DNA from 3 places in the Ornithinibacillus jepli genome. Region 1 is predicted to be linked to each of the others. Evidence: riboswitches for the same ligand, from Rfam matches in the RefSeq annotation. Region 1 holds a riboswitch; each other region holds the start of a gene.

Evidence for each region. A riboswitch is a leader RNA that binds a small molecule or an ion and turns the genes downstream of it on or off. The one in region 1 is predicted to bind cyclic di-GMP.
Region 2: another riboswitch for cyclic di-GMP. It lies ahead of AB1K81_RS13365 (anti-repressor SinI family protein); the one in region 1 lies ahead of AB1K81_RS17310 (S-layer homology domain-containing protein).
Region 3: another riboswitch for cyclic di-GMP. It lies ahead of AB1K81_RS18445 (chemotaxis protein CheX); the one in region 1 lies ahead of AB1K81_RS17310 (S-layer homology domain-containing protein).

Annotation. Positions count from the first base shown of each region.
Region 1 is NZ_JBFEGG010000007.1:33,559-36,737, reverse strand. It holds gene AB1K81_RS17315 (ATP-grasp fold amidoligase family protein) at 1-567, shown strand, start outside; cyclic di-GMP riboswitch class I at 1,033-1,124, shown strand; gene AB1K81_RS17310 (S-layer homology domain-containing protein) at 1,192-3,179, shown strand, end outside.
Region 2 is NZ_JBFEGG010000003.1:326,206-329,384, forward strand. It holds gene sipW (signal peptidase I SipW) at 1-224, shown strand, start outside; gene AB1K81_RS13360 (TasA family protein) at 269-964, shown strand; cyclic di-GMP riboswitch class I at 1,084-1,159, shown strand; gene AB1K81_RS13365 (anti-repressor SinI family protein) at 1,190-1,309, shown strand; gene AB1K81_RS13370 (helix-turn-helix domain-containing protein) at 1,392-1,718, shown strand; gene AB1K81_RS13375 (VanZ family protein) at 1,794-2,276, shown strand; gene AB1K81_RS13380 (hypothetical protein) at 2,371-2,526, shown strand; gene nagA (N-acetylglucosamine-6-phosphate deacetylase) at 2,660-3,179, shown strand, end outside.
Region 3 is NZ_JBFEGG010000010.1:36,527-39,705, reverse strand. It holds gene AB1K81_RS18450 (chemotaxis protein CheW) at 1-826, opposite strand, end outside; gene AB1K81_RS18445 (chemotaxis protein CheX) at 855-1,316, opposite strand; cyclic di-GMP riboswitch class I at 1,403-1,490, opposite strand; gene AB1K81_RS18440 (NAD(P)H-quinone oxidoreductase) at 1,715-2,698, shown strand; gene AB1K81_RS18435 (DUF2207 domain-containing protein) at 2,756-3,179, opposite strand, start outside.

The DNA.
Region 1 (3,179 bases):
CAATTTGTATTAAAAACAAACAATGCATGTGGGACAAATTTAATTGTAAAAGATAAAAATAAGTTGGATAGAATTAAAGCAAAAAAGCAATTTAATCGATGGATGAAAATAAATTTTGCATTTGTTGGATTTGAAATGCATTATAAGGACATTAAACCAAAAATAATTGCTGAAACATTTATGGAAGATTCAAATGGTGAGTTAAAGGATTTTAAATTTTTATGTTTTAACGGTGAGGTTCATTATTGTTGGGTAGACATCGATCGATTTAATGACCGCCGTAGAAATGTATATAACCTAAATTGGGAATTACAAGAGTGGACACAACATCAGTTTAAAAATACAGATTTTCCAGTCCCTAAACCTAATAATTTTGAATTGATGGTGGACTTGGCAAAGAAGCTTTGTCAGGGTTTCACGCATGTTAGAGTAGACTTTTATAATGTAGATGGAAAAATTTATTTTGGTGAAATGACATTTACTAGTGGAAGTGGATTTGTAAAAATAACTCCAGAACAATACAGTGTAATACTAGGTCAAATGTGGAAGCTCCCTATTAATGAATAACTGGGACAGGGGGACAGGTCCCTTGTCCCACTCCTCTATTATGCTTCATATTCTAAACAAACCTTCTTGGCAATTACCGTGTCTACATCTTCAGGTGAATCTCCAACGATTAGATTGGAAATAGTTAGAGTATCAGCATGTTCTTCATTCTTACCAGATCCATAAGTATAATCACGAACACTACCTCGTACATAGTCTCTTAAGCTCCATTACTATACGCAATTGCTCTACCTAGATAGGCAACATGTCCTATCATTTCTGCTCTCCGCTTTAACGAACTCTGGATAAATAATTAGGTATCAGTCTATTTTAGTTTTTTGGGAAAGTGATACTGACGCCTTTTATTTGGTGAATTATTGGATAAATTTATAAATAACATGTGAATTGATGTATTGTGTTTTGCAAGATTTTTCCGACAAATCTTGACAAATCATTCCCTTTTATGGGATTATGGTCCTAGCACAAAAAAGAAAAAGGCAAAACTTTCGAAAGAGAGTGACGCAAAGCTGCGGGTCTAAGGTACTATTTTTGGGTATTATGACAGCCGGGTTGCCAACGAATAAATCCCGTTCTGCTTTGCTCTTTTTTTGTTGTGCAAAGTTTTTTTAATTGGGAGGGGATTTTTTGAGAAGATTCATCAGTGGCATGCTGGTAGTGTTATTAGTGTTAAGTAATATCTATACTCCAAATCTAACACATGCCCAAGAAGTCACCGAAACAGGTGATTTAATCAAATTAACCGAGGACATCACAGATTGGTCGTATGATGAAACAAATATCTATGCCATCACTGCACAAGGCAATCTAAAGGTGATTTCAAGAGCTACATTTGAAGTCACAAACACGTTAGCAATTGGAACTGACTTAAGTGATTTAGAGTTAGATGCCAATACACTATGGATAGCAGTTAGAGGAGAAAGCAAGGTTGTTAAGGTAGATTTAACTAATCTAGAAGTAGTAGCTATTACTTTAGAGGGTACTCCTTATAGTATAACGGTTATCGATAACAAATTATATTATTCTAATAGTGACCAACATAGTAGAATCGTAGAAAAGGATTTAATAGACTCTACGGAAACTACTCTGGTGAACCCGGACAATGACTCAATTGCACATTCGTTTTATGAACCAAGTCTAGCATCTGAAACAGGTGTATTATATGTCGCAGAATCGGGCCATACAAGTTCAAACATCTATAAACTTTCACAAACAGATTATTCCATTCTTTCTCAATCTACATATGATGAAGGGTATGGAGTAAATGCCAAGGATAAAAATATTGTAATGGATTCCGATGAAATTTTTTATGGCGGAATTAGTTTTGATAAAAATGATTTAGCAATTATAAATGGTACTTATGAATTTACTTCATATCCCGGCACAGTTCTTGATGTAACAGCAGATTTTGTTTTTACAAAAGAAGCAATATATGACAAGGATGAGTATTTTAAAGTTAGCGATTTAGATATCGATGTGGATTTAGTCCTTGCGCCTGCAAATTCCGAAGTATATCTATATGATTCATACAACAAGACACTACATAAAAAAGACTATAGTAGCTTACCTACAACACTAACATCTAAGGTCTATGAAGTTAAAAATTATAAGCTTCCTATTAACCAAAGTGTGACAGATTGGGTTTTAGATGAAACTAGTAAAAAAATATATGCAATTTCACTAGAAAGCAATGTGCTGTACACAATTGACAGTCTTACTATGGAAGTTTTAGATACACAGTACATCGGCTCTCGCCCTTCAGATATTGATTTAGTTAATGGGAAATTATATGTCTCTAACTATGGAAGTACTTCTGTAGCTGTTATTAATTTAGCAGATGGAAGTATGACCAACGTTATCACGAAACAAAATCCATATCGTATTGCGGCTGATGGATCATTATTGTTCTATGTAACAGAAGATCAAAGTACTTGGGTTTATCAAATTGACTTAAGTACAGGTAGTGAAATTAGAGTCGGTGAAGAAATCCAAACTAACAAATATCAAATCTTAAGTGAGCCAGATATTGCGTATGATTCTTTAAATAAATTAGTGTATATTGGTGAGTCTAACTCCACTGGCTCAAAATTATATTCGTTAAATATAGAAGATTTGACCTTAACGCCTTCTAGTGAAAGTTTTTCATTACCAACTCGTAAACTATTATTAGATGGTGAAGCGTTATATTATGCAGAACATCAATTTTCTAAGTCCGATATGATAACTCAGTATAACTTTAATGAAGATGTCATTGCTACGTCAGCAGAGTATATCGTATCGCCAACAGGAGTGTATTCAAAAGCTGATTATACTAATCTTGCTACATTCCCGTTTACTGTGGAACATGCTATTATTAATGATGCTGGAAATATAATTGTTTATGTAGAAGATAATCAAGCAGTTTATAAGTTTGCTAGTGTTGATGCAATTAATAATCTAGGGCCAACTAACTTATTAGTTTCCTTGGATGAAAACAATGATTTGGCTATTTCTTGGGATTCAACCACAGCTGATGCATATGATGTGTTTTATAAAACAGTGGATATGGAACTATATGCTGAGGATCTACGCGTCGATGTAGTGGACAATTACGTAATTATTCCGCAATCGGAATA
Region 2 (3,179 bases), on a different contig from region 1:
ACCCAGTTCTTTCTGAAAATGTGGTGGCGGAATATACAGGTTTTACAATTCCATACCTAGGATACTTTATTAATTTTTCACAGTCCCAAAATGGTGCTTTTCTATTATTAATACCAGGGGTTATTTTACTTGGTTATGCTGCAATAACAATATGGAGAGCAATCAAAGAATTAGATGTGCCAAAAGAAAAAAGCGTAAAAGAAGAGAATAGTAGTTTGACATAATTTCTAAACAACATATAAATCTTGCCTGAAAAGGGGGCAATCAAGTGAAACGGATATTATTTGTAAGTATCTTATGTATGTTTAGTTTTGCAATCGTAATGGGCCCAGTTAATAGCTATGCGAATGTTTCCGCTGGAAATTCCGAGATTGATATTAGTTTATCGCCAACAGATGTTTTATTTGAGGTTAGTAATATGAAACCAGGGGATTGGGCTCCGAGAGAGCTTACTATTAAAAACAATGGAAAGCAGGACTTCTCCTATCAGATGAGCATTAGTAATGAAGGGGACGAAAAATTATTTAACGAACTTCTATTAGAAATTACGGATAAGGACAGTTCCATTTATAATGGAAAACTAGTTGAATTTGACGTACTGCCTAAGAGATTACTTGAAGCAACTGAAAGTGAGAAGTTAACCATTACGCTTCGTTTCCCTGAACATTTAGGTAATGAATTCCAGGGACTTAGTACAAGTTTTAAACTTACGTTTGTTGCAGAAGGTAGTGAAAACTCTATAGATCCAGAAGACCCAAAAAATGGCGATAAGAATCCAGTAGCAAATGATGAGGTAGACGGTGTCATCAATACCGGTGATGATCATACAGGAGGTAAGCAGCTTCCTAATACAGCATCAAATATGTTTAATTATTTAGTTATAGGTGCTTGTTTACTAATTGCGGGAATACTTATCTCATTAATTTCGAAAAGAAAGAGAAAAGCTCGGATTAGTAAGGTATAAATTATCATTAAAAGTATTATTTCTGCAAACTCCTCGTACAAAACTAGTTACATTCTGACAAAACAAGACACACATGAAGTACTAGTTCTTTAGTATAATATAATTAGAATATAATACCATCTATACAAAGGCAAACCCATTGAAAGGTGGGGACGCAAAATCACAGGTCCATTCTTGGATGGCTGGATTGCATAGATAACTATGGGGGATGGGGATTTGAATAAAGTGGAAAAAGAGATCAGTTTAGACTATGAGTGGATCTTGTTAATCAAGGAGGCAAAAAAGCAAGGGATAACTTTAGAAGAAGTTCGTCTATTTCTAGCTGAAGCCAAGAAACATACATAAGACTTTTGGTGTATTTTTGTACTTTATATAGAACTGCTCACCTATTATGTGGTATAATTTCGCTTGAAAGAGGTGAGTCGACTTGATCGGAGAAAAAATTAAACAACTACGTAAAGAAAAGAAAATGTCAATATCGGAACTCGCAGAAAAAGCGAATGTCGCAAAATCTTACTTAAGTTCAATCGAACGTAACCTCCAATCGAATCCATCAATCCAGTTTATTGAGAAAATAAGCGCGGTTTTAGGTGTCTCTGTTAATGAGTTAATTAATACAAATGACGCAGTTGAACTAGAAGATTTAGATGGCGAGTGGCTTAAAATAGTCAAAGAGGCTATGGAGTCCGGTGTTTCTAAAGAGGAATTTAAAAACTTTCTTGAATTTAATAAATGGAGAAAAAATCAAAACTAAGACCGTGGGCCAAACTGCGGTTTTTTATTTTTGTGGTATCATTGTGAAAAAACATTAGACAAGTATGGTGGAATGATGATTCGTAAACTTAAGTACTGGTTTTTACCAATTATATGGATGGCAATTATTTTTATTTCTTCATCAACACCTTATGAGAAACAGGATATAAAACCGTATCTTACAGGTGTAATTGATTTTTCATTTATAAGACCCTATCTTAGTTGGGTTTCTTTTTATTATAATCAGTCAGAAGTTAGTATTGCTGCCTTAGGAGAAAATGGATTTATAGAGTTTTTCATTCGGAAAGGAGCCCATTTCGGTTCTTTCTTTATTTTAACAATTCTTATTACGATAGCTTTACGAAAGACATTAGAATGGAATTTACAAAAAATTCTAGTTGTCTCATTCTCAATCGCATTTGCATATGCTATTATTGATGAAGTACATCAAGGATTCACACCAAATAGAACGCCTTATTATGGAGATGTATTAATTGATGGCTTTGGAGCTATAATAGCTTGCTTCATTCTATTAAATTGGCTAAAAAAACGTTTGTAAAAATTATTTAATAGAATTGTGGTCAAAAAGGCATCGATTTTGTGATAAGATAGGTTTCAATAATATCAAAACACTAGGTCAAGGCGGTAATGTAATGGTTGAACGTGAGTTTTTTAAGAATATGATGAAGAGAGTTATTGATGATACTGAAAAAAATAAAATACGTTCATCTGATGAACTAATTCAAACACTGATTAAAGAGTTAAGTGATCAAGGAGCATTCAAAGAGGAGAAACGTATTGTAAATTAATTGGTGATCAAAGAGGAGCTATTCTTTTGGAATAGCTCCTCTATGCGTAGGCCGTAACATCGCCCTTAACTGGACAACTCTATAGCCTTATGCTACTTTGTAATTGTATTTTGAAGGGTAGGTAATATACAGAATGGATCATACATCACTATTAATAAGAAATGTAAACGTATACTTAGAGAAAGAAGTATTAGTAAATGGTAGTTTATTAATAGAACGAGGTAAGATTAAAGCAATTTTTCGAGAAAAAGAAATACCGAATAGTTATCCAAGTCATTTTAAGATTATGGATGTAGGAGGCTTAAATGCTGTACCGGGATTTATTGATGGCCACATTCATGGTGCAAATGGATCAGATGTTATGGATGGAACAGAAGAATCATTAGATAATATAGCAAAGGTACTGCCAAAAGAAGGAACCACTAGTTTCTTAGCTACTACAATCACACAGTCTCAAGAGAATATTGAACTGGCACTCCAAAATATAGCAGATTATCAAATAAAAGAAGGCTTTGCTGAGGTTCTCGGTATCCATTTAGAAGGACCATTTATTGAGGAAAGTAGAAAAGGCGCACAACCTTTAGAGCATATTCACAGACCAGATAAAGTATTGTTTGATAAATGGCAGGCGATTGCTAACAATAAAATTAAAA
Region 3 (3,179 bases), on a different contig from region 1:
TCGGTTTTTCTGATTCAGTTTGTTTTTCATTATTAGATGGTTGCACCTTTTCTACTGATTTCTCAACTTCTCTCTTCTCAAGCGAAAAATCATGAATATCCACCTTATGAATCTCTGAAACTCTTTCAATCGCATCTTTTATAGAATTACTTGATTTTGTCGTGATATAAAGAATAGTAAACGCCTGTTCGAAATTTCCTTCTTCAATCACATCAACCTCAGGTACCGTTTTAATTACTTCCCCTAGATCTTCCAATTGATCAAAAACCATGTAAGCTCTTGGACCCTTTAATATGCAGTCTGAATTTAATTGTACAGTTATTTGGAAGGCTTGATGGCCATTTTCCTTAGCTTGTGACATAACAGTAGACTGGTACTCGTCTAACTCTAATGTTTGAAAAGCTTTGGGATCAGATGCATTGCTTTGGACTTGTTCCTGGGAGGAAGTACCACTCTCCACTTGCTTTAAACGCATAACAAGCTCTGATACATCCTTCTTTCCATCATTTCCTTCACTTATCGATTGAACCATTTCCTCTAGAGCTTCAGTAGCTAAAAAAGAAATATCAATAACTTCTGTAGTGACTGTTAATTCATGGTGACGAATTTTATCTAGTACATTTTCCATTTGGTGGGTTAATGAAGCAATATCTTCAAAGCCCATTGTTGCGGACATTCCCTTTAATGTGTGCGCGGAACGGAAAATTTCCTGTACAATATCTATCTCCGTCGGTAGCTTTTCTAGTCTAAGAAGATGATCATTAATTGCCTGCAAATGTTCACGACTTTCATCCAGGAATACTTCTATGTATTGATCTGTATCCATGTCTACTCCACTTCCCTTCTGGCTTTAATTAATCTAGTAATAAATAAAGGTTTAAATCTCCTAGTGAACCAAACTTTACTGGAATGACTAATGACCTCTCATACCCTGAAAGTGTCGTACTTCCGTTCATAATGGTAGGTGCTGTAATATCTGTTGTAACCCCTTTTTCCACTATACTTGTAGAAAGGGCTCCTGCTAGCATATTTCCAAGTTCCCCGCTGAACGATACTAACATTTCGTCTTGTAATGGCATTCCAAACATTGCTTCACCGATTGAACCAAATATGGATGGGGCACCTGACAATACTAATTTTCCCTTTACATCCCCAGTAATCCCGATAAGCACTCCAAATTCTAGCTTTAATGAATCGTTGGATAGTTTCGGTTTATCGATAGTATGATCAATAGGGATGATCTTTTTCAATGAATCGATTGTTCCGTTTAACAAAATCGTAACAAACTCACTTTTCACGTTTGTTGCTGTAAGCAATATGTTGACCTCCTGTATTTATGATTTCCACTATAAAAAATAAAAAGACTACCCCAATATAGGAATAGCCAAGGAATATGTATAAACTTGGTAGCCAGGCGATCATAGTCTTTGTAGACGTTAGACCCTAGAGCTTTGCGTCCCATCTTTTCAAATGGTTTGCCTTTATCATAGTTCTTTATACTCATTATAGTAAATATGAACTATTAAATCGTAGTATAAAAATTCATAAAAATCAATAGGAAAACAATTTAGGGGAAAAATTACATCTTTTATTCAAGGAAAGTAATGGGAAATTGTTCCCTAACAACCAATCCACTTGAACAGTCTACTCCCTATCTGCTACCCTAACAAAAGAACTACCCAAAAAATTCCACATAAAAAAGAGGGATATTACTATGAAGGCAATTATCACAAAACAACCGGGTGGGGCGGAACAATTACATGTAACAGATTGGCCAAAACCCGAACCCGGTGAAGGAGAATTGTTAGTTAAAGTAAAAGCTGCGGCGATTAATCGTTCAGATATAATCAATCGAGAAGGCCAATCAGGTTATTTAAAAAATCCAGTGCTAGGAATAGAAGTAGCAGGGATTGTGGAACAAACTGGACCGAACACAGAAGTTAAAGTCGGTACTAGCGTGATGGGGCTTGTAAATGGTGGTGGATATGCAGAATATGCGATCATGCCTGCTGAACGGGCAATGGTCATTCCAGAAGGCTTATCATTTGAAGAGGCTGCAGCAATCCCGGAAGTATTTTTAACTGCTTATCAAACGCTATTTTGGTTAGGACATTTAAAAAAGGGCGAAACCGTACTCATTCATGCTGGTGGAAGTGGAGTTGGAACTGCAGCAATTCAATTGGCGAAACAAATTGCCTTGGCGAACGTCATCACGACTGCTGGCTCAAAAGAAAAGCTAGATTTTGCTCGGTCATTAGGAGCAGACTACTGTATTAATTATAAGGAAAGTGATTTTTCCGAGGAAGTAGTACAAGTCACGAACGGTCAAGGTGTTGATTTGATCCTGGACTTTGTCGGCGCATCCTATTGGGAAAAAAATCTCTCCAGCATTAAGGTAGACGGGCGCTGGGTATTGATTGGCATATTAGGGGGAGCAAAGAAAGAAGTTAATTTGATGGATATCATGAACAAACGAATCCAGCTAACAGGCACATTGCTTACCCCAAGAAGTGATCAGTATAAGGAAAAACTAACTGCTGATTTTATGACAGCTGCTTTAGAACTATTTAAGACGAAACAACTTCAACCAATTATTGACCGTGTTTTTGCTTTTGAGGAAATTCAACACGCACATCTATACATGGAACAAAATAAAAACATAGGAAAAATAATCTTAAAAGTCGATTCATCTAGCTAATTATTAGGTACTCAACAAGAAAATCATCATGCTTGTGGGGCTTTTCGCCCCACTTTATTAAAACGCACCCGATCCGCCACCACCACCGCCTACACCTGTACCAGTCCCTACTGTAGTTGAAGAACCAGTCGAAGTCGTTGCGGCTACTGCAGTATCTGCTTGGCCGAAGTGTTGATTAGCTGATGTTGCAATAAGAAAGAATAGCATAATGTTTGTTGTATCCATGCTCGAACTAGATGTGTTATTAATTTGATTAAAAAGTATTTTACTTCGTTCAATTATTCTTTTATCACCTATACCATGGGTGTAATTTATCGCCAAGATTTGGTCATCTTCACTCCACTTTGACCACTGACTAGATGGCAGTTCACCAACACCCTTTTTAAAATGTTTCCATTGTTCCCATATGACAGCACCATTTAACGTTCTCGGATTATGAAAAATACTAAATGCGAGTAAGCAAAACATAAGGATAATAGAA